2 regions of the Cupriavidus sp. 05N39 genome follow, and region 2 is predicted to be linked to the other one. Evidence: predicted binding sites of a transcription regulator. Region 2 holds the regulator's gene; the other holds the start of a gene.
What was found. Region 2 encodes NrdR, which represses ribonucleotide reductase genes. Its sites were predicted from a motif close to CACNANATNTNGTG; they were not measured.
Positions count from the first base shown of each region.

Region 1: the regulator NrdR is predicted to act here: its motif matches at 6,837-6,850, upstream of AC1DN0_RS12175 (ribonucleoside-diphosphate reductase subunit alpha).

Region 1 covers NZ_JBFTNE010000020.1:12,243-20,960, forward strand. Annotated here, with positions in the region: gene ffh (signal recognition particle protein) at 1-759, opposite strand, end outside; gene AC1DN0_RS12150 (cytochrome C assembly family protein) at 863-1,795, shown strand; gene AC1DN0_RS12155 (PP0621 family protein) at 1,803-2,078, shown strand; gene AC1DN0_RS12160 (sensor histidine kinase) at 2,075-4,144, shown strand; gene AC1DN0_RS12165 (sigma-54-dependent transcriptional regulator) at 4,242-5,951, shown strand; gene ampD (1,6-anhydro-N-acetylmuramyl-L-alanine amidase AmpD) at 5,944-6,561, shown strand; gene AC1DN0_RS12175 (ribonucleoside-diphosphate reductase subunit alpha) at 7,063-8,718, shown strand, end outside.
Region 2 covers NZ_JBFTNE010000024.1:35,863-47,542, forward strand. Annotated here, with positions in the region: gene AC1DN0_RS13925 (YeeE/YedE family protein) at 1-680, opposite strand, end outside; gene queC (7-cyano-7-deazaguanine synthase QueC) at 764-1,447, opposite strand; gene ybgF (tol-pal system protein YbgF) at 1,587-2,345, opposite strand; gene pal (peptidoglycan-associated lipoprotein Pal) at 2,364-2,879, opposite strand; gene tolB (Tol-Pal system beta propeller repeat protein TolB) at 2,897-4,225, opposite strand; gene tolA (cell envelope integrity protein TolA) at 4,451-5,611, opposite strand; gene tolR (protein TolR) at 5,627-6,064, opposite strand; gene tolQ (protein TolQ) at 6,108-6,791, opposite strand; gene ybgC (tol-pal system-associated acyl-CoA thioesterase) at 6,788-7,192, opposite strand; ZMP/ZTP riboswitch at 7,355-7,457, shown strand; gene glyA (serine hydroxymethyltransferase) at 7,581-8,828, shown strand; gene nrdR (transcriptional regulator NrdR) at 8,987-9,454, shown strand; gene pilV (type IV pilus modification protein PilV) at 9,635-10,222, shown strand; gene AC1DN0_RS13985 (PilW family protein) at 10,222-11,247, shown strand; gene AC1DN0_RS13990 (pilus assembly PilX family protein) at 11,244-11,680, shown strand, end outside.

The DNA.
Region 1 (8,718 bases), on a different contig from region 2:
CACGCCGGTCAGCGGCAGCGCGTCATGGAAGGCACGCGCGGTGTTGACCGCGTCCTGGCCCAGCATGGCGTCGACCACGAACAGGGTTTCGACCGGCTTGATCTCGGCGTGGAGAGCGGCGATTTCCTGCATCATCGCTTCGTCGATACCCAGGCGGCCTGCCGTATCGACGATCAGCACGTCGTGATAATGCTTGCGGGCCCAGTCAACCGCCGCGCGGGCGATGTCCACCGGCTTCTGGTCCGGCTCGGAGGGGAAGAAATCGGCGCCGACCTGCTCGGACACGGTCTTGAGCTGGGCGATGGCGGCGGGCCGGTACACGTCGCACGACACCGTCAGCACTTTCTTCTTCTTGTTTTCCTTGAGCCACTTGGCCAGCTTGCCCACGGTGGTGGTCTTGCCCGCACCCTGCAGGCCGGCCATCAGGATGATGGCGGGCGGCTGCACCGCGAGGTTCAGCTCGCCGCTCTTGTCGCCGGCGGCCAGGCTTTCCTCGCCACCGATGACGGCGGTCAGCTCGCGCTGCACCACGCCAACAAGCGCCTGGCCCGGCGTCAGGCTGGACACCACGTCTTCGCCGAGTGCCTTTTCCTTCACGCGGGCGATGAATTCGCGCACCACGGGCAGGGCGACGTCGGCCTCCAGCATGGCCAGGCGCACCTCGCGCAGCATTTCGGCGGTATTGGCTTCGGTCAGGCGAGCCTCGCCGCGCATGGTCTTTACGACCCGCGCCAGGCGTTGAGTGAGATTGTCCAGCATGGCAGAAGTCCGGGGGATAGGGCTTGATCGAGGCTTGATGCGGGCTCGGGACCCGGCTCAAGCGGGGCGCCACCGGGACGGGGCGCTAAGGTAAACTGTGCAAATGGCCATTGTACTGTATGCCTTGACGGCACTTCTCTATTGCGGCCTGGCCTATCACGGCTGGGCGACGCGCAACCCGCAGCTATCGGCTGCCGGCGCCGGCGGCGCCATCGGGGGCGCGGCGACCACCGTGTTGCTGCAGGGCGGCGGGGGCGCCGGCGGACGCGGCGAGGACCGCCCGGCCTGGTGGCATGTGCTGATGCTGGCCGCGGTGGCCAGCCACGGCCTGCTGCTGCACGAAACCATCTTCCCGGCCGACCGCATGGTGTTCGGCTTTGCCTTCGCGCTGTCGGCCATGTTGTGGCTGGGCGTGGGCATCTACTGGATCGAGAGCTTCTTCTTCTCGCTGGCCGGTCTCGGCCTGATCGTGATCCCGGTGGCGATGCTGGCCAGCCTGATGCCGCTGGCCTTTCCCGGTGCGCAGATCCTGGGCTATGCGGCGCGGCCGTTGTTCAAGCTGCACTTCATCATCGCCAACGTGGCCTACGGCCTGTTCACGCTGGCAGCCTTCCATGCTTTCCTGATGCTGCTGGCTGAACGCCGCCTGCACGGTTTCAACCGCTCGCCCCAGATCGGCCAGGCCAGCGAGCCGGCGCAATGGATAGGCCGCTGGCTGGACCTGCTGCCGCCGTTGCTGACGCTCGAAAAACTGCTGTTCCGCCTGATCGGCGCCGGCTTCGTGCTGCTGACGCTGACGATCCTGTCGGGCCTGCTGTTCTCCGAGCAACTGTTCGGACGGGCCTTCCGGCTCGATCACAAGACCGTCTTCGCGCTGCTGTCGTGGGCGATGTTCGCCGGCATCCTGGCCGGACGTACCTTTTATGGCTGGCGCGGGCGCACCGCGCTGCGCTGGGTGATCGCATCCTTCGGCATCTTGCTGCTGGCCTATGTCGGCAGCCGCTTCGTCATCGAAGTCATCCTGCACCGACTCTGAGGCCGGCATGGCACGCATCTTCCTGGTCCTGGCCGTGGTGCTGGGCTTCTTCTGGTGGCTTCGCCAGCGCGCCGAGGCGCGCCAGCGGGAGGATCGCGCCGCCCGGCATGGTTCCGCGCAAGGGTCGCAAGGCCGCACCCAGCCCGCGCAGGAACCCATGGTGCAGTGCGCGCAATGCGGCGTGCACCTGCCGCTGGGCGAAGCGATCGCCTATCGCGGCCTGCACTACTGCCGGCGCGCCCACCTGCCTGCCGACAGCGATCCGGACAGCCCGGCCGCATGAACGGTAGCATCTCGTTCTGGTCCCGCCTGAATGCCTGGCGCGCCGTCACCGCACTGTGGCGCCAGTTGGAGCCTCCCGAATTCCACTGGCGCCTGCTGCGCTATTTCAGCTGGACGCGGCTGGCGGTGGCCGTGCTGCTGCTGGGTTACGCCTGGCTGCCGGCGCAGCGCGGCGATACCGAGCGGGTCGCGCAGGGGTTGGGCAACGGCCTGGCCGCGCTGCCGCTGGCCGTGCCGTATGCCGGGGTGGCGCTGGCGATGGTGATCGCGACGCTGTGGTGGCGCCGCGGTTTTCATCTGCGGGTGCGCTTCCAGGTGCTGGCCGACCTTGTCCTGCTGGGCCTGATTTTTCTCGCGCAGGGCCACCGCGGCGAGGGATTGGCCATGATCTTCCTGCTGCCGGCGCTGCAGGCCGGCGCGCTCACCAGCCTGTTGTTCGCGCTATTCACCGCGGCGGTCTCGGCGCTGGTGGTGATGAGCGCCCCCTTCGCGCAGACCCTGCTGCTGCGCCAGGCGGACACTGGCCTGCTGGGCTCGGGTTTGTATGGCCTGGTCTTCATGATCGCGGCCTCGCTGATGTACCTGCTGGCCAACCGCCAGCTTGCGCAGGAGCGGCTGGCGCTGGCGCGCGAGCAGGAGCTGCGCCTGCAGCAGCTGGTCAACCGGCTGATGGTCAACGACATGCAGGATGGCGTGATGCTGCTGCGCGCCAACGGCGTGGTGGTGGCGGCCAACCCGGCCGCGGTGGTGCTGTTGGGCGTGCAGCCCGCCGAACGGGGCAAGCAGACGTCCACGCCGGCTACCGGGCGCGACGCGCTGTTCGACCTGCGCCAGATTCCCCGCCTGCAGCCGCTGATGGAGATGCTGCGCGACTGGGTGCGCAGCAAGGATGACGCGCCGCGCATCCTGCAATTGCTGCCGCTGCCTTCGCGGCCCTCCTCGGGCCGGGGCCCCATCCTGCATACGCGGCTGCGGCTGCGCTTCCTGCTGCCGGGGCTGGCCAGCCTGCGCTCGACCTTTGCATCCTCGCTGTCGGTCTCGCTCGGGGCGCAGAGCGCCATGAACACCGGCACCTGGAACGACCTGTCGCCCGAGGCGGCGGCGCGGCTGCGCCTGGCCATCGCGCAGAGCGAGGCCATGGCCTGGCGCCCGGAGGACGAGGCCCTGCTGCGCAGCGAGATGCGCGATACGGTGCTGGTGCACATCGAGAGCTGGGAACGCATCGCCGAGCAGGTGCAACAGGAAAAACTGGCCGCCATGGGGCGGCTGGTGGCGAGCGTGGCGCACCAGATCCGCAATCCGCTGGCGGCCATCAGCCAGGCCAGCGAACTGCTGGCCGAGACCAGCCGCCGGGGCGTGCGTCCCGGCGAGGCGGGGCGGCCCGAAGGCGATGTGGATGCCCGGCTGCTGCGCATCATCCACGACAATGTGCGCCGGCTCGACCAGGTGGTGTCGGACGTGCTGCAGATGTCGCGCCGCCCGCGCACCGAGCGCTCTGCCGTGGACCTGAACCAGGCCCTGCCCGAGATCATCAGCCGCTGGCGGCTGGAGATGCGCTCGCGCTCCGTCAACGACGATCCGGTCGGCGCGCGGCGCGTGCCGCGGCCGGCGGAGATCAACGCCAATGCGGTGCGGCTCACGGTGGATGTAGCGCGCCCGGTCATCTTCGATCCGTCGCAGCTGCAGCAGGTCCTTGGCAACCTGCTCGACAACGCCTGGCGCTATTGCAGCCGCCTGCCCGGCGCGATCCGGCTGCTGGCCCACGCGCTGGACCAGCACCACGTCGAGCTGATCATCTGGAACGATGGCGTCGAGGTGTCGCGCGAGCACCAGCGCACGCTGTTCGAGCCATTCTTTACCAGCAACGCCCAGGGCACCGGCCTGGGCCTGTTCATGGCGCGCGAGCTATGCGGCGCCAACGACGCCCAGGTACGCTACGGTACGATTTCACTTGACGCGCTGCTGGCGCAGACCGGCATGCTGGCGCCCGCGGCACGCGATACACTGCCGGCCAAGGCCTTTGTCCTGACCCTGCGCATCGACGCGCCGGACAACGCGGGCGGCTGAGCCGCGCTGCCGCCGCGAACGGTTCGCCAGGCCGTCAGCCAGGCCGCCGCGCGCCAATGCACCAATTCCACTTCGCCAGACCGCCAGACGCAGACCCATGCTCCTCAAGACGCCAGGCCCCGATCCGATTCTCGTCATCGACGACGAGGCCGACCTGCGAGAACTGCTCGATATCTCGATCCGCCGCATGGGCCACGACGTGGTGCTGGCTGGCTCGCTGGCGGAGGCGCGCCAGCAGCTAGCCGCGCGCCGCTATAGCCTGGTGCTGACCGACATGCGGCTCGGCGACGGGCTTGGCATCGATATCGTGCGCCAGCTCTCGAGTGCGCCGGAACGGGTGCCGGTCGCCGTGATCACAGCCTATGGCAGCGCCGACAACGCCGTGGAGGCGCTCAAGGCCGGCGCGTTCGACTACATCGCCAAGCCGGTCTCGCTGGACCAGTTGCGCAGCCTGATCCTCAATGCGCTGGGACGCCAGCAGCGTGACGGCGCCGAGGGTGCCGGCGCGGTTGTGCGGGAGAGCGCGGACCGCGCGGCCAGCCTGCTGCCTGGCCATTCGCCGGCCATGCATGAGGTGCGCCGCTCGCTGTCCCGGCTGGCGCGCAGCATGGCGCCGATCGTGATCAGCGGCGAGTCCGGCAGCGGCAAGGAGCGCGCCGCGCGCGCCATTCACGCGGTGAGCGCGCGCGCCGCGCATCCCTTTATCGCGGTCAATTGCGGCGCCATCCCCGAAACCCTGATGGAATCGGAGTTCTTCGGCCATGTGAAGGGAGCCTTCACGGGCGCCGACGCCGAGCGCGGCGGTTTCTTCCAGGCCGCCAACGGCGGCACGCTGCTGCTCGACGAAGTGGCCGATCTGCCGCTGGCGATGCAGGTCAAGCTGCTGCGCGTGCTGCAGGAGCGGCGCGTGCGCAAGATCGGCGCGAGCCGCGAAGAGAGCGTGGATGTACGGGTGCTGTGCGCCAGCCACAAGGATCTCTCCGCGATGGTCGCGTCCGGCCAGTTCCGCCAGGATCTGTTCTACCGGCTCAACGTGCTGGCGCTGCGCGTGCCGACGCTGCGCGAACGGCACGAAGATATCCCGGTGCTGGCGGGCGCCATCCTGGAGCACCTGGCGGTGCGCTACGGCGATCCCCATCCCAAGCGGCTTTCGGCGGCCGCGCTGCAACGCCTGTCCGACTATTCGTTCCCCGGCAACGTGCGCGAACTGGAGAACCTGCTGGAGCGGGCCTACGCCTTCGCGGAAGGCGAAACCATCGAGGTGGACGACCTTGGCCCGCTGGACGCGGGCACGGGGTATTCGGCCTTGCCGCGCCCGCCTGCCTCTGTGTCTTCGGCGGACGCGGCGCCCTGGGCGGCGCCTGTCGCCTACCCAGGGGCCGGCGCGCCACCGCCGCTGCCTGCTGTGCCGGCAGCGCCGTCCGGTCTCAGGCCGGATCTCCAGCATGAAGCGCCGCCGGAATCCCGATCCGGCGCGCACGCGGCTGCGCTTTCGCAGCCAGCGGCGCCAAGCCTGGGCGATGGGGAGGGAGCGGCTTGCCGCGCGACCTTCCCGATCGACCTGACCGGCCGCCTGGAAGCGCTTGAGCGCGACCTGATCCTGCAGGCGCTGCAGCAGACCGGTTTCAATCGCACCGCCGCCGCGCCGCTGCTGGGCCTGAGTTTCCGGCAATTGCGCTACCGCATCCAGCAACTTGGCATCCGCGAGGGCCGCGACGACGCGGCCGACGGTGCCGACGCCAGCGAAGCGATGCGCGACGGCCCGATGGGTGGGCTGCTGGCCGCCGATGGAGAGCGCGATGCCTGAGCACGACAACGGCAAGATCGCGCCCGGGCCTGGATTCCACCCGGATCCGGCCGGCTGGGTGCCCGCGGCGCGCCGCGTTCCGTCGCCCAACTTCGACGCCCGGCCCGCGCACATGCCGGTCGACCTGGTGGTGATCCACAATATCAGCCTGCCGCCGGGCCAGTTCGGCAGCGGCGATATCGAGGCCTTCTTCCAGAACCGCCTCGACCCGTCCCGCCATCCTTTCTTCGCGACGATCCATCAGGTGCGGGTTTCGGCGCATTTCCTGGTGACGCGGGAGGGCGAACTGGTCCAGTTCGTTTCCTGCCTGGACCGGGCCTGGCATGCCGGCCAATCCGAGTTCTTCGGGCGGCCGCGTTGCAATGACTTTTCCATCGGCATCGAAATTGAAGGCAGCGACGACCAGCCTTTCGCGTTGGCCCAATACCACACCACCTCCGCGCTGGTGCGTGCCCTGCTCGGCGCTTATCCGGTGCGCGCGGTGGCGGGGCACAGCGATATCGCACCCGGACGCAAGACCGATCCTGGCCCGCATTTCGACTGGGCCGGCTTTGCCGCCGCTGCTGGCGTGGCTCCGGGGCAGTTGCCTTACCGCAAAGACCAGCCTTGAAGCAAGCCTCAATTGCGGGGCCTGGGGGATAGCGTGAATCTGGGGAAAACCCTGATAAAGTCCGCGCCTATCGGAGTGGCCAGCTCAATCAAAAAAATTTCGCGTCACAGTGCGGTAACGCACCGTCGGGCGGGATCCCTTGAGTCGCTTGGGTTGGCGGGTTTGGCGCAGCGCCGCATGCTGCGCCCGCACCAGAAATCGCGCCAAAAAAGCGCTTGTCAAGACTGGTGAATCCGCCCCATTTCACTATACTTAGTCCAGTTTTTCGCATCGACCACTAGATCTAGTGGTGCTTTCGGGGAGCCGGCCTAGGTGTGCAGTTTCCGCCGCAGCAATGGCTGCGGTCCGCCGAAGGGCCGGCGCATCACAAGAGTCCCAGCAGAATCCAGCAAAGCAGCGCGCCCTCCCGGGTAAGACCGGCCGGCGTGTCAGAGCCTTTTTGCGCATTTTGCCCGGGACTCTTTGTCACTCATAAAACACGGGTCAGAACAGGAGTTCCTCATGCAGACAGCCCAGAACGACATTTCCACCGGCGCCGCCGCCGCCGGTGCAGCAGCGAACGCGCAGTCGAGCCCCGCTACTGCCGGCGCTGGCAGCTACCAGGATTACAAGATCATCCGCCGCAACGGTGCCGTTGTGGCGTTCGAGCCGAGCAAGATCTCGGTGGCGGTGACGAAGGCCTTCCTCGCCGTCAACGGCGGGCAGGGTGCCGCTTCGGCGCGTGTGCGCGAAGTGGTCGAGCAAGTGACCCAGAACGTGGTCCGCGCCCTGCTGCGCAGCCGCCCCAACGGCGGCACCTTCCATATCGAGGACGTGCAGGATCACGTGGAACTGGCGCTGATGCGCTCGGGCGAGCATGAAGTGGCCCGCTCCTATGTGCTGTACCGTGAAAAGCGCACCCAGGAGCGCGCCCAGGCCAATGCCCAGGCAGTCGCCCGCGTGCAGGAAGGCGGCGTCACGTTCAACGTGACCGATGGCGGCGTGGCCCGCGTGCTGGACCTGAACGCGCTGCACGGCCTGATCGACAATGCCTGCTCGGGCCTTGGCGACGCCGTGAGCGCCGAGCCGATCCTGAAGGAAACGCTGAAGAACCTGTACGACGGCGTGCCGATGACCCAGGTCTACGACTCCGCCATCCTGGCCGCGCGTACCCTGATCGAGAAGGACCCGGCCTACAGCCAGGTCACCGCGCGTATCCTGCTGCACACCATCCGCAAGGAAATCCTGGGAGCCGAAGTCACCCAGACCGAAATGGTGTCGCGCTACGCCGAATACTTCCCCAAGTTCATCGCCCGCGGCATCGAAGCCGAGCTGCTGGACGAAAAGCTGGCCACCTATGACCTGGCCCGCCTGGGCGCCGCACTGGACGCCCAGCGCGACTTCCAGTTCAACTACCTGGGCCTGCAGACCCTGTACGACCGCTACTTCCTGCACATCGACGAAACCCGCATCGAAATGCCGCAGGCATTCTTCATGCGCGTGGCGATGGGCCTGGCACTGGGCGAGAAGGACCGCGAAGCACGCGCCATCGAGTTCTACCAGCTGCTGTCGTCGTTCGACTTCATGTCGTCCACGCCGACCCTGTTCAACTCGGGTACCCGCCGCTCGCAGCTGTCGTCGTGCTACCTGACCACCGTGTCGGACGACCTGGAAGGCATCTACGAAGCGCTGAAGGAAAACGCGCTGCTGTCGAAGTTCGCCGGCGGCCTGGGCAACGACTGGACCAATGTGCGCGCCCTCGGCTCGCACATCAAGGGCACCAACGGCAAGTCGCAAGGCGTGGTGCCGTTCCTGAAGGTGGTAAACGACACCGCCGTGGCGGTCAACCAGGGCGGCAAGCGCAAGGGCGCGGTCTGCGCCTACCTGGAAACCTGGCACCTGGACATCGAGGAATTCCTCGAGCTGCGCAAGAACACCGGCGACGACCGCCGCCGCACCCACGACATGAACACGGCGAACTGGATTCCCGACCTGTTCATGAAGCGCGTGATGGAAGGCGGCGAGTGGACCCTGTTCTCGCCCGCCACCTGCCCGGACCTGCACGACCTGGTCGGCAAGGCCTTCGAGACCGCTTACCTGGGCTATGAAGCCAAGGCCGCCAATGGCGAGCTGAAGCTGTTCAAGAAGGTTCCCGCCATGCAGCTGTGGCGCAAGATG
Region 2 (11,680 bases):
CCAATATGCCCCGAGACGTACCACATCGCCACGATGATGAGCCCCACCGCAATGCCGCCCAGCAGGTTATCGAAAGTTCGGAAGCCACGTCCGGCCAGCGCCCAGATCACCAGCGCGCCGCCCAGCACCAGCCCGATGCCAAGCTGCAGGGTGCCACGCGCCATGCCGCTGGCATGCGCCAGCACGGAGGGCAGGTCCTGCGTGGTGGACAGCGTGAGCGCCACCGCATCGACGGTATTCACGCGAATCACGCCGAACAGGCCGCGCAACGTCATATAGGCGGACAGCCCGAGGAAGACGAATACCACCAGCGATTTCAGGTTGCCCGCGCCGATGCGCACCAGGGTCTTGCTGCCGCAGCCCGAGGCCAGCACCATGCCGAAGCCGAACATCAGCCCGCCCACCAGCGCGGAAAGCCAGCTGAGCTTGCTTGCGGCATAGATGGTCTTGGCGGGATCGATGTAACCGCCCGCCGCCAGCCCGGCGGTGCCGATCATGGCCACGCCGATGGCGAGGCCCCACATGCGCATGCGGCTCCAGTCGCCCATGTTGACGATGTCGGAGACCGCGCCCATGGTGCAGAAGTGCGTGCGCTGGAGCACCACCCCAAACAGGAAGGTCAGGATGAAGGTGCTCGCCAGTATGGTACGGCTGAGCGCTGCGAGATCGATATCGGGCATGAGAGTCCGGCGGGGGAATCGGAACGGGTGTGTGCGGCGTCAGGGTTGAGCGCGCGCGGACGCGCGCTCTTCTTGCGCAACCGTCAGGCGGCGCCCTGGTAGCGGGTGGGATCGGGCACGCCTGCGGCCTCGAAACCCGCGCGGCGGATGCGGCAGGAGTCGCACACGCCGCAGGCGCGGCCGTCGTCGTCGGCCTTGTAGCACGACACCGTCATGCCGTAGTCCACCCCGAGCCCGACGCCGGCGCGGATGATCTCGCCCTTGGTCATGTCGATGATGGGCGCGTGCACGCGGATGCGCTCGCCTTCCACGCCGGCCTTGGTGGCCAGGTTGGCAAGCGTCTCGTAGGCCGAAACATACTCGGGCCGGCAATCCGGATAGCCTGAGTAATCGACCGCGTTGGCGCCGAAGAACAGGTCGCGGCCGCCAACGGCCTCGGCCCAGCCCAGGGCCAGCGAAAGCATGATGGTATTGCGGGCCGGCACATAGGTGACCGGAATCCCGCCGACCGCGCCGTCGGTGGGCACGTCCAGGCTATCGTCGGTCAGCGCCGAGCCGCCGAAGCGGCGCAGGTCGAGGTCGATGATCTCGTGGCGCACCGCGCCCAGGGCCGCCGCCACGCGCTTGGCTGCCTCCAGTTCCGAGGAATGGCGCTGGCCATAGCGCATCGACAGCGCATAGGTCTCGAAATCCTGCGCATTGGCCATGGCAAGGACGGTGGCGGAGTCCAGGCCGCCGGAAAGCAGGACGATAGCGCGTTTTTTCATGATGGCGGGGGGGCGGCGCCTGGCGGCGCCACGCAAAATTCAAGGCGAATCGCGCATTTTAGCGCGACCACGACAAAAGGCCCGCGGATGCGGGCCTTGCGTCGTTCGCCTGCCACCGGCGCCCTGCCCAGCGCGGCGCTTACTTCAGCGTCTTGAGGCGATTGGTCGCCGCCTGCGCGCCCTCGGTGCCGGGGTATTTGGCTACCACCTGCTCCAGGGTCTTGCGGGCCGCGGGCTTCTGCCCCGATTCGATCTGGTTGTTGGCGATGGCGATCAGCGCATCCGGCACCTTGGGGTGATCCGGATAGGCCTGCACCATGTTTTGCAGCACCGTGGTGGAACGGCTGTAATCCCGCTGCGCATACAACGAGTTACCTAGCCAGTATTGCGCCAGCGGCACATACGGGCTCTGCGGGTACTTCTTGATGAAGGCCGAGAACACGTTGCCGGCACCCTTGAAGTCCCCGGTCTGGAACTGCTTGAGCGCGGCATCGTATTCAGTCTTCTCGCCGGGTTGCGACAGGCCTTCCCGGCCATCCACGGTGACCTGCTGCGGCTCGAATTTCTTCAGGCGCGCATCGAGGTCGGCGTAGTAGTCCTTCTGCTGTTTCTGCAGCGTGGTCACTTCGTTCTGCAGCATCTCGTTCTGGCCGCGCAGCCGCGCCACTTCCTGGCGCAGGCCCTCGAGCTGGTTCTGCATGTCGAGCTGGGCGCGGCTGTTCTGGTCGATGCGCTGCGATGCCGTCGCCTGGAAACCGTTGAACTGGTCCCGCATGGTCACGATGGCTTTGCGCGCCTCGTCATCATCGAACACGCCGGCCCGCGCCTGCGCAACATGCAGCAGGCTGGCGCAGGACATCGCAGTAAGCAATACCAACTTGGAGACGCGTGCTTTCATGAGTTGGCTATCCGCGGATTAGTACGTGATGTCCGCGCGGCGGTTTTCCGCCCACGAGGCTTCGTCATGGCCGGTTGCCTTGGGCTTTTCCTTGCCCAGGCTGACGGCTTCCATCTGGCTTTCCGGCACGCCCAGCGAGGACATGGAGCGGCGCACGGCCTCGGCACGCTTCTGGCCCAGCGCCAGGTTGTACTCGCTGGTACCGCGCTCGTCGGTGTTGCCCTGGATCAGGATGCGGCGGCCCTTGTTGGCGGCCAGGTACTTGGCGTGCTCGGACAGCATGCCCTGGTAGTCGGACTTGACGCTGTAGCTGTCGAAGTCGAAGTACACGCTGCGCTTGGCCAGCGGGCTGTTCGGGTCGTTCAGCGGATCGCGCGAGACGTCCACCGGCGCCACGGCGCGAGCGTCGTTCGAAGGCGTGCCCTTGCCACCGGCACCGGCGTTGGCGGTGTCGTCCAGCTTGACGCCGGAGCTGCAAGCGCCGAGGGCCAGCAGGGCAGCGACGGCAAGGGTTTTGGTCATCATTTGGGTCATGGCTAGGAACTCCTCGTTTATTGCATGAATGGGCCCCAGGACGGCTCGCGAACCTCGCCGGACTGGAGCGACAAAACCTGCCGGGTACGCCCGTCAGTGGACACTGCCGCCAGCACCGAGCGACCTCCCACCCGGGTGGCATAAAGAATGTACTTGCCATTGGCGGCGAAGCTTGGCGCCTCGTCGTTGGCGGTGTCGGTCAGCGACGTGACATCGCCGTTGCCGAGATCCATCAGCTGCAGCTTGAAGCCGCCGCTGCGGGTGATATAGGCCAGCTGCTTGCCGTCAGGCGAAATGCGCGGGCTCACGTTGTAGCTGCCCTTGAAGGTCACACGCTGGGCTGCACCGCCTTCTTCCCCGCCGGCCGGCATGCGGTAGATCTGCGGCGCGCCGCCGCGATCGCTGGTGAAGTAAATGCCGCGGCCGTCCGGCGCGTATTGCGGCTCGGTGTCGATGGCGCTGCTGCGCGTGAGGCGCTTGAGGCCGGAGCCATCGGCGTTGACCTGGTAGATCTGGGTATTGCCGTCGCGCGACAGCGCGACCGCCAGGTGGTGCCCGTCGGGCGACCACGAAGGCGCGCTGTTGTTGCCCTTCTGGTTGGACACCAGCGTACGGCGGCCACTTGCCAGGTCGTGCACGTAAACCACGGGCTTCTTGGCCTCGAAGGACACGTAGGCGACCTTGCTGCCATCCGGCGACCACGAAGGCGAGATGATCGGCTCGTTGCTGGTCAGCGCCACCTGGGAATTCTGGCCGTCGGAGTCCGAGATCAGCAGCTGGAAGCGCCCACCCACGCGTGAGACATAGGACAGGCGAGTGGCGAACACGCCACGCTCGCCCAGCAGCTTCTCGTAGATGTAGTCGGCGATCTTGTGCCCGGCGACGCGCAACTGGTTCGGCCCGACGGTGAAGGCCAGTCCGCCAAGGCTCTGGCCCTTGACGGTATCGTAGAGGCGGAAGCGCACGTCGTACTGGCCGTTGCCGGTCGGGGTCACGCTGCCTGCCACGAAGGCATCGGCGCCGCGCGACTTCCAGTTGCCAAGGTCGGCATTGGCGGATTCGGCCACGGTGGCGCCAGCCGGATCGATATTGCGGAAGCGCCCGCTGCGCTGCAGGTCGCCGCGAATGATGGCGGTGACATTTTGCGGGGCCTGTGCTTCGCCCTGGAAGTTGGCGGTGGCGATCGGGAACTGGCTGGCGCCTACGCCGGTGATTTCAACATTCAGTTGCGCCTGTGCGCTGCCGGCCGAAAGGGCCAGCGCCACGGCCAGCCAGGCAAACAGGGCGTGCGCGGGGGTGTTGTGCCGCCGTGCGGCTAGCCAAAGGGGGGCCCAAAGCTTTCGCATGCTGCTCCTCAGTCGAGATCAATATTCATCGAGCGCGGCCGGCAAACTGGAAGCCGTGGTACGGGCAAGCATGTCGCATGCCCGTATCGCGTGCACCGGGCACATTTGCCGGCCGCGTCAGGCAACCTGTCATCCTAGCGCCGGGATAGCCCGGCTTCGACGCAGGTTGCAATCTGTTGCAATTCGAAAACACCCGTGCCATCGCTATCGCCGCGCTCCCTCGCCTTAGTCGTTCGGCTTGAACGTGATGGTAAGGCTGGCCGGCGCCTTGCCATTCTCGTCGCGGGGCAGCGGGTCCGAGCGCTCGACGGCGCGCAGCACCGCGCTGTCCCAGGCGGCATTGCCGCTGGACTTCGCCAGCCGCGACGACATCAGGGAGCCATCCGGCGCGAGCTGGACGGACACCACCGCGGCCGGATTGCCGGGCACGTCTTCAGTAAATACGATATTCGGCTTGACGCGGCGACGCACGCGGTCCGGGTAGCCGGGCGAAGCCTTGCCGCCCGAGCCGGCGCCGCTGCCCGCGCTGCTGCCGACGCCGCCGGCGCCACCGGCGGTACCCGAGCCACCGGCCAGGGCCTGCAGGCGTGCCAGTTCGCCATGGCGCTGGGCATTGGCGGCAGCGTCGCGCTTGGCCTTGGCGTCGGCATCCGCCTTGGCTTTCGCGTTGGCGGCGGCCTTGGCTTCCGCGTTTGCCTTGGCGGTGGCGGCGGCCTTGGCATCGGCATTCGCCTTCGCCTTGGCGTCCGCCTCGGCGCGCGCCCTGGCATCGGCCTCGGCACGGGCCTTGGCATCGGCGCGGGCCTTCGCTTCGGCTTCCTTGCGCTCGCGCTCAGCCTGTTCCTTGCGCTGTAGATCGTGCTGGATGGCGGCCTGCTTGCGCGCGTCGTCCTTGCGCTGGGCCTCCTTCTTCTGATCTTCCTTCTTCTGCTCCTCGCGGCGTTGTTCTTCGCGGCGCAGGTCTTCCTTATGCTGGGCTTCCTTGCGGGCCGCCTCCTGGCGCTCGGTTTCCTGGCGCGCGCGCAGGTCGGCCTGCTTGCGCGCCTCCTCGCGGGCGGCGGCTTCGGCCTGGCGGCGCTTTTGCTGCTGGAGGGCGATCTCGGCGTCCTCTTCGGCGCGCGACTTCACTGCCGGCGCGGGCGGCACGGGGCGCGCCTGCTCGACCGCCACAGGTGCGGGCAGCGGAGCGGGAAGCGGCGTCGGCGCGGGGGTTGCGGGGATCTCGTCCCAGAGTTCGGCTTCGGCGCCGACGGGCGTGCTGCTCTGCCAGTGCACGCCAAAATACAGCACGATGCCAAGCAGCAGGTGCATGAAAACCGCGAGCAGGAAGGAACGCAGGGTTCCCCGCTCCGGGGCCGGCTGGTAAGGATAGGCGGCGGTCTTCATGGCGGGCGGCGGTGCTTACTTGGGCTTGACCATCAGGCCGACGCGCTTCACGCCATCGGCCTTGAGCACCGACATCACGTCGAGCACGGCCTCGTACTTGACCGAGCGGTCGGCAGCGATCACCACCGGCTGGTCGGGATTCTCGTTCTGGCGCTGGTGCACGAAATCGATCAGGCCCTGCTTGTCGAGCTTGCGCTCGAAGGCATTGCCGGCGCCATCCTTGCCGCGCGCGGTGAGCGCGCCGTCTTCATGCACGGTAACGACGATGGGCGGCGCTTTCTGCTGCTGCGTGGCATTGGCCACGCTGGGCAGATCGACCACGGCGGGGTTCACGATCGGTGCGGCCACCATGAAAATGACGAGCAGCACCAGCATCACGTCGATGTAGGGCACGACATTGATGTCGGCGCTGGCCCGGCGGCGCGAGCCGCCGCGGCGCTGTATCGCTGCCATTGCAGGTATCTCCTTGACCGATGACGTTGGTGGTTTCGGCGCTTTAGCGGGTCTGCCGTTGCAGGATATTCAGGAATTCTTCCATGAAGCTCTCGAAACGGATGGCCAGGCGATCCACCTCGGTGGCGTAGCGGTTGTACGCGATCACGGCAGGAATCGCCGCGAACAGACCGATGGCGGTGGCGACCAGCGCCTCGGCAATGCCGGGCGCAACCGCGGCAAGCGTTGCTTGCTGCACGTTGGACAATCCGCGGAAGGCGTTCATGATGCCCCACACCGTGCCGAACAGGCCGATATAAGGACTGACAGAGCCCACCGAGGCCAGGAATGGAAGATGCGATTCCATCACATCCATCTCGCGCTGGTAGGCCGCGCGCATGGCACGCCGGGCTGCGTCGAGCAGCGCCCCGGCGTCATGGTTGCGTTCACGCGCCTTCAGGTACTCGCCCATGCCGGACTCGAAGATCCGTTCCAGCGCGCCCGTGCTGTGGCGATTGTTGGCCGCGCTCTGGTACAGCGCCTGCAGGTCGCCGCCAGCCCAGAAGTCGCGCTCGAAGCCCTCGGTCTGGGTGCGCGCCGAGCGCAGCGAGAAATGCTTGCGGAAGATATATGTCCACGAGAACAGGGACATCACCAGCAGCAGGGCCATGACGGCCTGCGCCAGCACACTGGCGTGCAGCACCAGCGAAATGATCGACAGGTCTTGCGTGACGGTCACGGGATTCATCGAGCGGTCTTGATGGTTGCTAGGACGGGAGCGGGAATGGGCGTCGGGCGAAATGTGGTGCGATCGACACATCCAACCCGGATGGCGCCGGTAGCCAGCAATTGCTCATCACGCCAGGCTTCCTGGGCGAATTGGACAGACGCTGGACCAACCCGTTCAATCCGGGTCCGGATCTCAAGCATGTCGTCCAGACGGGCGGGGGCATTGTAGTCCACCGCCGTGCTTCTGACGATGAAGACGACACCGGTCTCATCGGCCAGCGCTTGCTGTTCGACGCCAAGCGAGCGCAGCCACTCGGTCCGGGCGCGCTCGAAGAACTTCAGGTAATTGGCGTAGAACACCACGCCGCCCGCGTCGGTGTCTTCCCAGTACACCCGCAAGGCCCACACATTGTTGCTCATGGCCGCGATTGTAACGGACAGCCGGCCCGACCCGGTGTATACCCTCACCCGACATTACAACAATTACATTACCTGACAGACTAGCCGTTGACTTTCGGGCGGCGAGCCCTCTCCGCCTTCTTGCAGCGAGCCGGCGCCTCGCGTTAAACTGCCGCCAACCATTCCATCTTGCGCGACTGGCGAAGTCAGTGGGCACTACCACGAGGAAGCGCAAGTTTCTCTGGCGCGATGTATCAAGCGCCTGCCGCTCGCCTGGGCAGCGAATGGGAAGCAGGGTGCGCCCTGCGCCGGACTAGCCACGCTTTCCGGCGCTGGTCGCATGTGCCTTCCCCGCGCGCCCTACCCCGAAGCCGATTCGGATCTCCTTTTTTTCAGACGAGTTTTCGCCATGTTCGAACGCAGCCGCTATACGATCGACCAGATCGACCCCGAGCTTTTTGCCGCTATCCAGAAGGAAGACCAGCGCCAGGAAGAGCACATCGAGCTGATCGCCTCGGAAAACTACACCTCGCCGGCCGTGATGGCCGCCCAGGGTTCGCAACTGACCAACAAGTACGCTGAGGGCTATCCCGGCAAGCGCTACTACGGTGGCTGCGAGTATGTCGACGTCGTCGAGCAGCTCGCCATCGACCGCGTCAAGCAACTGTTCGGCGCCGAAGCAGCCAATGTGCAGCCCAACTCCGGCTCGCAGGCCAACCAGGGCGTGTTTTTCGCCACCCTGAAGCCGGGCGACACCATCATGGGCATGAGCCTGGCCGAAGGCGGCCACCTGACCCACGGCATGGCGCTCAACATGAGCGGCAAGTGGTTCAACGTGGTGAGCTACGGTCTGGACGCCAACGAAGACATCGACTACGTCGCGCTGGAAAAGCTGGCACAGGAAAAGAAGCCCAAGCTGATCATCGCCGGCGCCTCGGCCTTCGCCCTGCGCATCGACTTCGAACGCATCGCCAAGGTTGCCAAATCGATCGGCGCCCTGTTCATGGTCGACATGGCCCACTACGCCGGCCTGATCGCCGCCGGCGAGTACCCGAACCCGGTTCCGCACGCCGACTTTGTCACCACCACCACCCACAAGAGCCTGCGCGGCCCGCGCGGTGGCGTGATCCTGATGAAGGCCGAGCACGAGAAGGCCATCAACTCGGCCATCTTCCCCGGCATCCAGGGCGGCCCCCTGATGCACGTGATTGCCGGCAAGGCCGTGGCCTTCAAGGAAGCCCTGTCGCCCGAGTTCAAGACCTACCAGCAGCAAGTGGTCAAGAACGCCCGCGTCATGGCCGAAACCCTGACCGAGCGCGGCCTGCGCATCGTCTCGGGCCGCACCGAGAGCCACGTGATGCTGGTCGACCTGCGCGCCATGCAGATCACCGGCAAGGAAGCCGAAAAGGTCCTGGGCGAAGCGCACATCACCGTCAACAAGAACGCCATCCCCAACGACCCGGAAAAGCCCTTCGTCACCTCGGGTATCCGCCTGGGTTCGCCGGCCATGACCACCCGCGGCTTCAAGGAAGAAGAAGCCCGCGTGGTGGCCAACCTTGTCGCCGACGTGCTGGAGAATCCGCACGACCTGGCCAATATCGCCAGCGTGCGCGAGCAAGTGGCAGCCCTGACCAAGCGTTTCCCGGTCTACGGCTGATCCCCCTGCGCCACCCGCCCACGCGCGGGTGGCCGGCAGTCCGCCGCGGCGCGCCAGCGCTGCCGGCGGGCCTTGCCAACCCAGCCCAGCGCGACACAGAATGACAAGACGCTGCGCGCGCAGCACGCGCCCCGGTTCAAACTTCGAGGTGGTCAGGCATGAAATGCCCCTTTTGCGCTCATTCCAATACCCAGGTCCTGGACACGCGCATGTCCGAGGAAGGCGATACAGTCCGCCGTCGCCGCCGCTGCGAATCCTGCGACCGCCGCTTCACCACCTATGAGCGGATCGAGCTGTTCTTCCCCGCCATCGTCAAGAAAAACGGCTCCCGCGCGGACTACACCCGCGACAAGCTGAAGGACTCCATGCGCCTGGCGCTGCGCAAGCGCCCGGTCTCCGCTGAAGCCATCGACGCCTCCATCACCCGCATCGAAGAAAAGCTGCTCGCGCTCGGCGAGAAGGAAATCCCCAGCAGCCAGGTCGGGGAACTGGTCATGCGCGAACTGCGCCGGCTCGACAAAATCGCCTACATCCGCTTTGCCTCGGTGTACCGGAGCTTTGAAGACGTGTCGGAATTCCGCGACATGCTGGATGAGTTTTCAACGTCTACCCCACGAAAGCAGTAGAAAAAGTAACGGGAACGTTGTTTAATTCTTTCCAAACTGTGCCCTAGGCTTCATTCCTATATCTATACTTCCGCCTGGGTAGTAGTGACAAAACAATAGAACGAAGCCAAAAGAACGTAGTCTTTTCGGACGAGGGTCAGAATGGGTCAGTCAAGCTGTCGGGGGACGGCCGGCTTTGCCATGCTCGAAGCATTGGTGGCAATGGTCGTATTGGCGATTGGCGTGCTCGGGGTCGCCAGCCTGCTCCTCAATTCCTCGCGTTTTTCCCAGCAAGCCTCCTACGATACCGTTGCCATGCAGCTGGCCACCGAAATGGCCGAGCGCATGCGTGCGAACACTGCCGTCTCCGGCGTGGGCGCGGCCGCCGAGGCCCTCGCGCCCAACCTGTATTTCATCGACACCCAGACCAGCCAGCTGCCCGCGCTGACGCGTAATCCCTATACGACGGCCTGCGCCAGTACGCTGCTCTCCTGCGCGCAGGACACAGCCCGCTTCGATGTGATCGAGTGGTGGAACCGGGTAGCCGCCGCCCTGCCCGGCGGCCGGGCGGTGATCTGCCGCGATACCGTTGCCTATAACCAGACGTCCGGCTTTTCCTGGGGCTGCACGGCCGCTGCAAGCGGCCGTGTCGACGATGCGCCGATCGTCATCAAGGTCGGGTGGATATCGCGCCTGAGCAGCAAGACGCTGGGCACCGGCGCCGATCTCGCCGACATGAACACGCGGCCGCAGATCGTCATCGTCGCCACGCCCGGCACGGTGAACTGATGCGTACGCTCCGCAAGCCGTACCGGCATGCCCAGTCGGGCATGTCGCTGGTCGAACTGATGGTCGCGATGGTCCTCGGCCTGTTGCTGACACTGGCAGCGACCGCCGTTTATTTGGGCAGCCGCACCAACTACAGCACCATCGACGACACCACCGCGCTCGACGAGAAGGGCCGTTTTGCCCTGGACACCATCGTCCGCATCGTGCGGCAGTCCGCATGGACCAACTACGCCGGCAACAGCGCGCCGGCAACAAACCCGGCCAGCGGGCCCATCGCCCAGGCGCCTGGCGGCATCATGCCGACCACCGTCGCGTTGTCACCCACGATCAGCGGCGTCGACAACTGCGCCAGCCCGGGCCAGGACGCGAGCCTCAACCTGTCGTGCCTGCCGGGCACCACCAACCCCGTGAACAAGAGCGACGTGCTGCAGGTGCGCTTTTTCGGTTCGGGCACGCCGTCGGATCGCACCGTGCCCGACAACAGCATGATCGATTGCTCCGGCAATGGCGTCGCGGAACCACAAGCATGGGAGGACGCGGACCTTGCGCGCGGCTTTGCGCGCTTCTTCGTGGCGCCAGACCCCAACGACCCGAGCGGCAACCCGCAACTGATGTGCGGCTATCGCGCTCGCGATGCATCCAACAAGGAAATCTCGAACACCGCGATCACCTCCGTGCCAATCATCTCCGGTGTTGAGGTGTTCCAGGTGCTGTACGGGGTCGACACCAACAATGACTACATCCCGGACCGCTACCTGCCGGCCACGGATGTGCTGGCTCTGGCCACCAAATGGCAAACCGTCGTGTCGCTGAAAATTGCCCTGATACTGGCCGGCGACACCGCGACCAGCCCGGTGCCGGAGGGCCCCACTTTCCAGCTCTTCGGCACGCTCTATGGCGGCGACAGCACCGTCAACGACGCGACCTACAAGCCGACCACGCAGCTACAGCGCTTGCGCCGCCAATACTCGGTCACCGTCCAACTGCGCAACGTCGCAACGTGCCGCACTTGCTCCCCATCATGAGCGCCCCTCTCAAGCCAGCCGCCCAGCGCGGCATTGCCCTGATCACCGGCCTGGTCATGCTCCTGATGATCAGCATCATGGCCGTGGCCGGCGCGCGCCTGGCGATCAACAGCAAACGCATGGCATCCAATCAGCGCGACCGCGACCTTGCAGTGCAAGCGGCCGAAATGGCGCTACAGGATGCCGAGATGGACATCCAGGGTGTCGTTGCCGTCAACAGCCGCTCCGCCCTGTTCTCTGGCAGCAATCCGAACCTGCTGCCCTTCGTCTCCGGCTGCAACACGGGGAGCACGCCTGGCGCAGCCTTCCAGGGCCTGTGCGCGGCCGTCGACAGCGGCACCCCGAACTGGGAAGCCGTGGACTTTGCGCAGACCGGGGCGAATGCCCGCGCGGTGGCCTACGGCACCTTCACCGGACGCCAGTTCCCGACCGC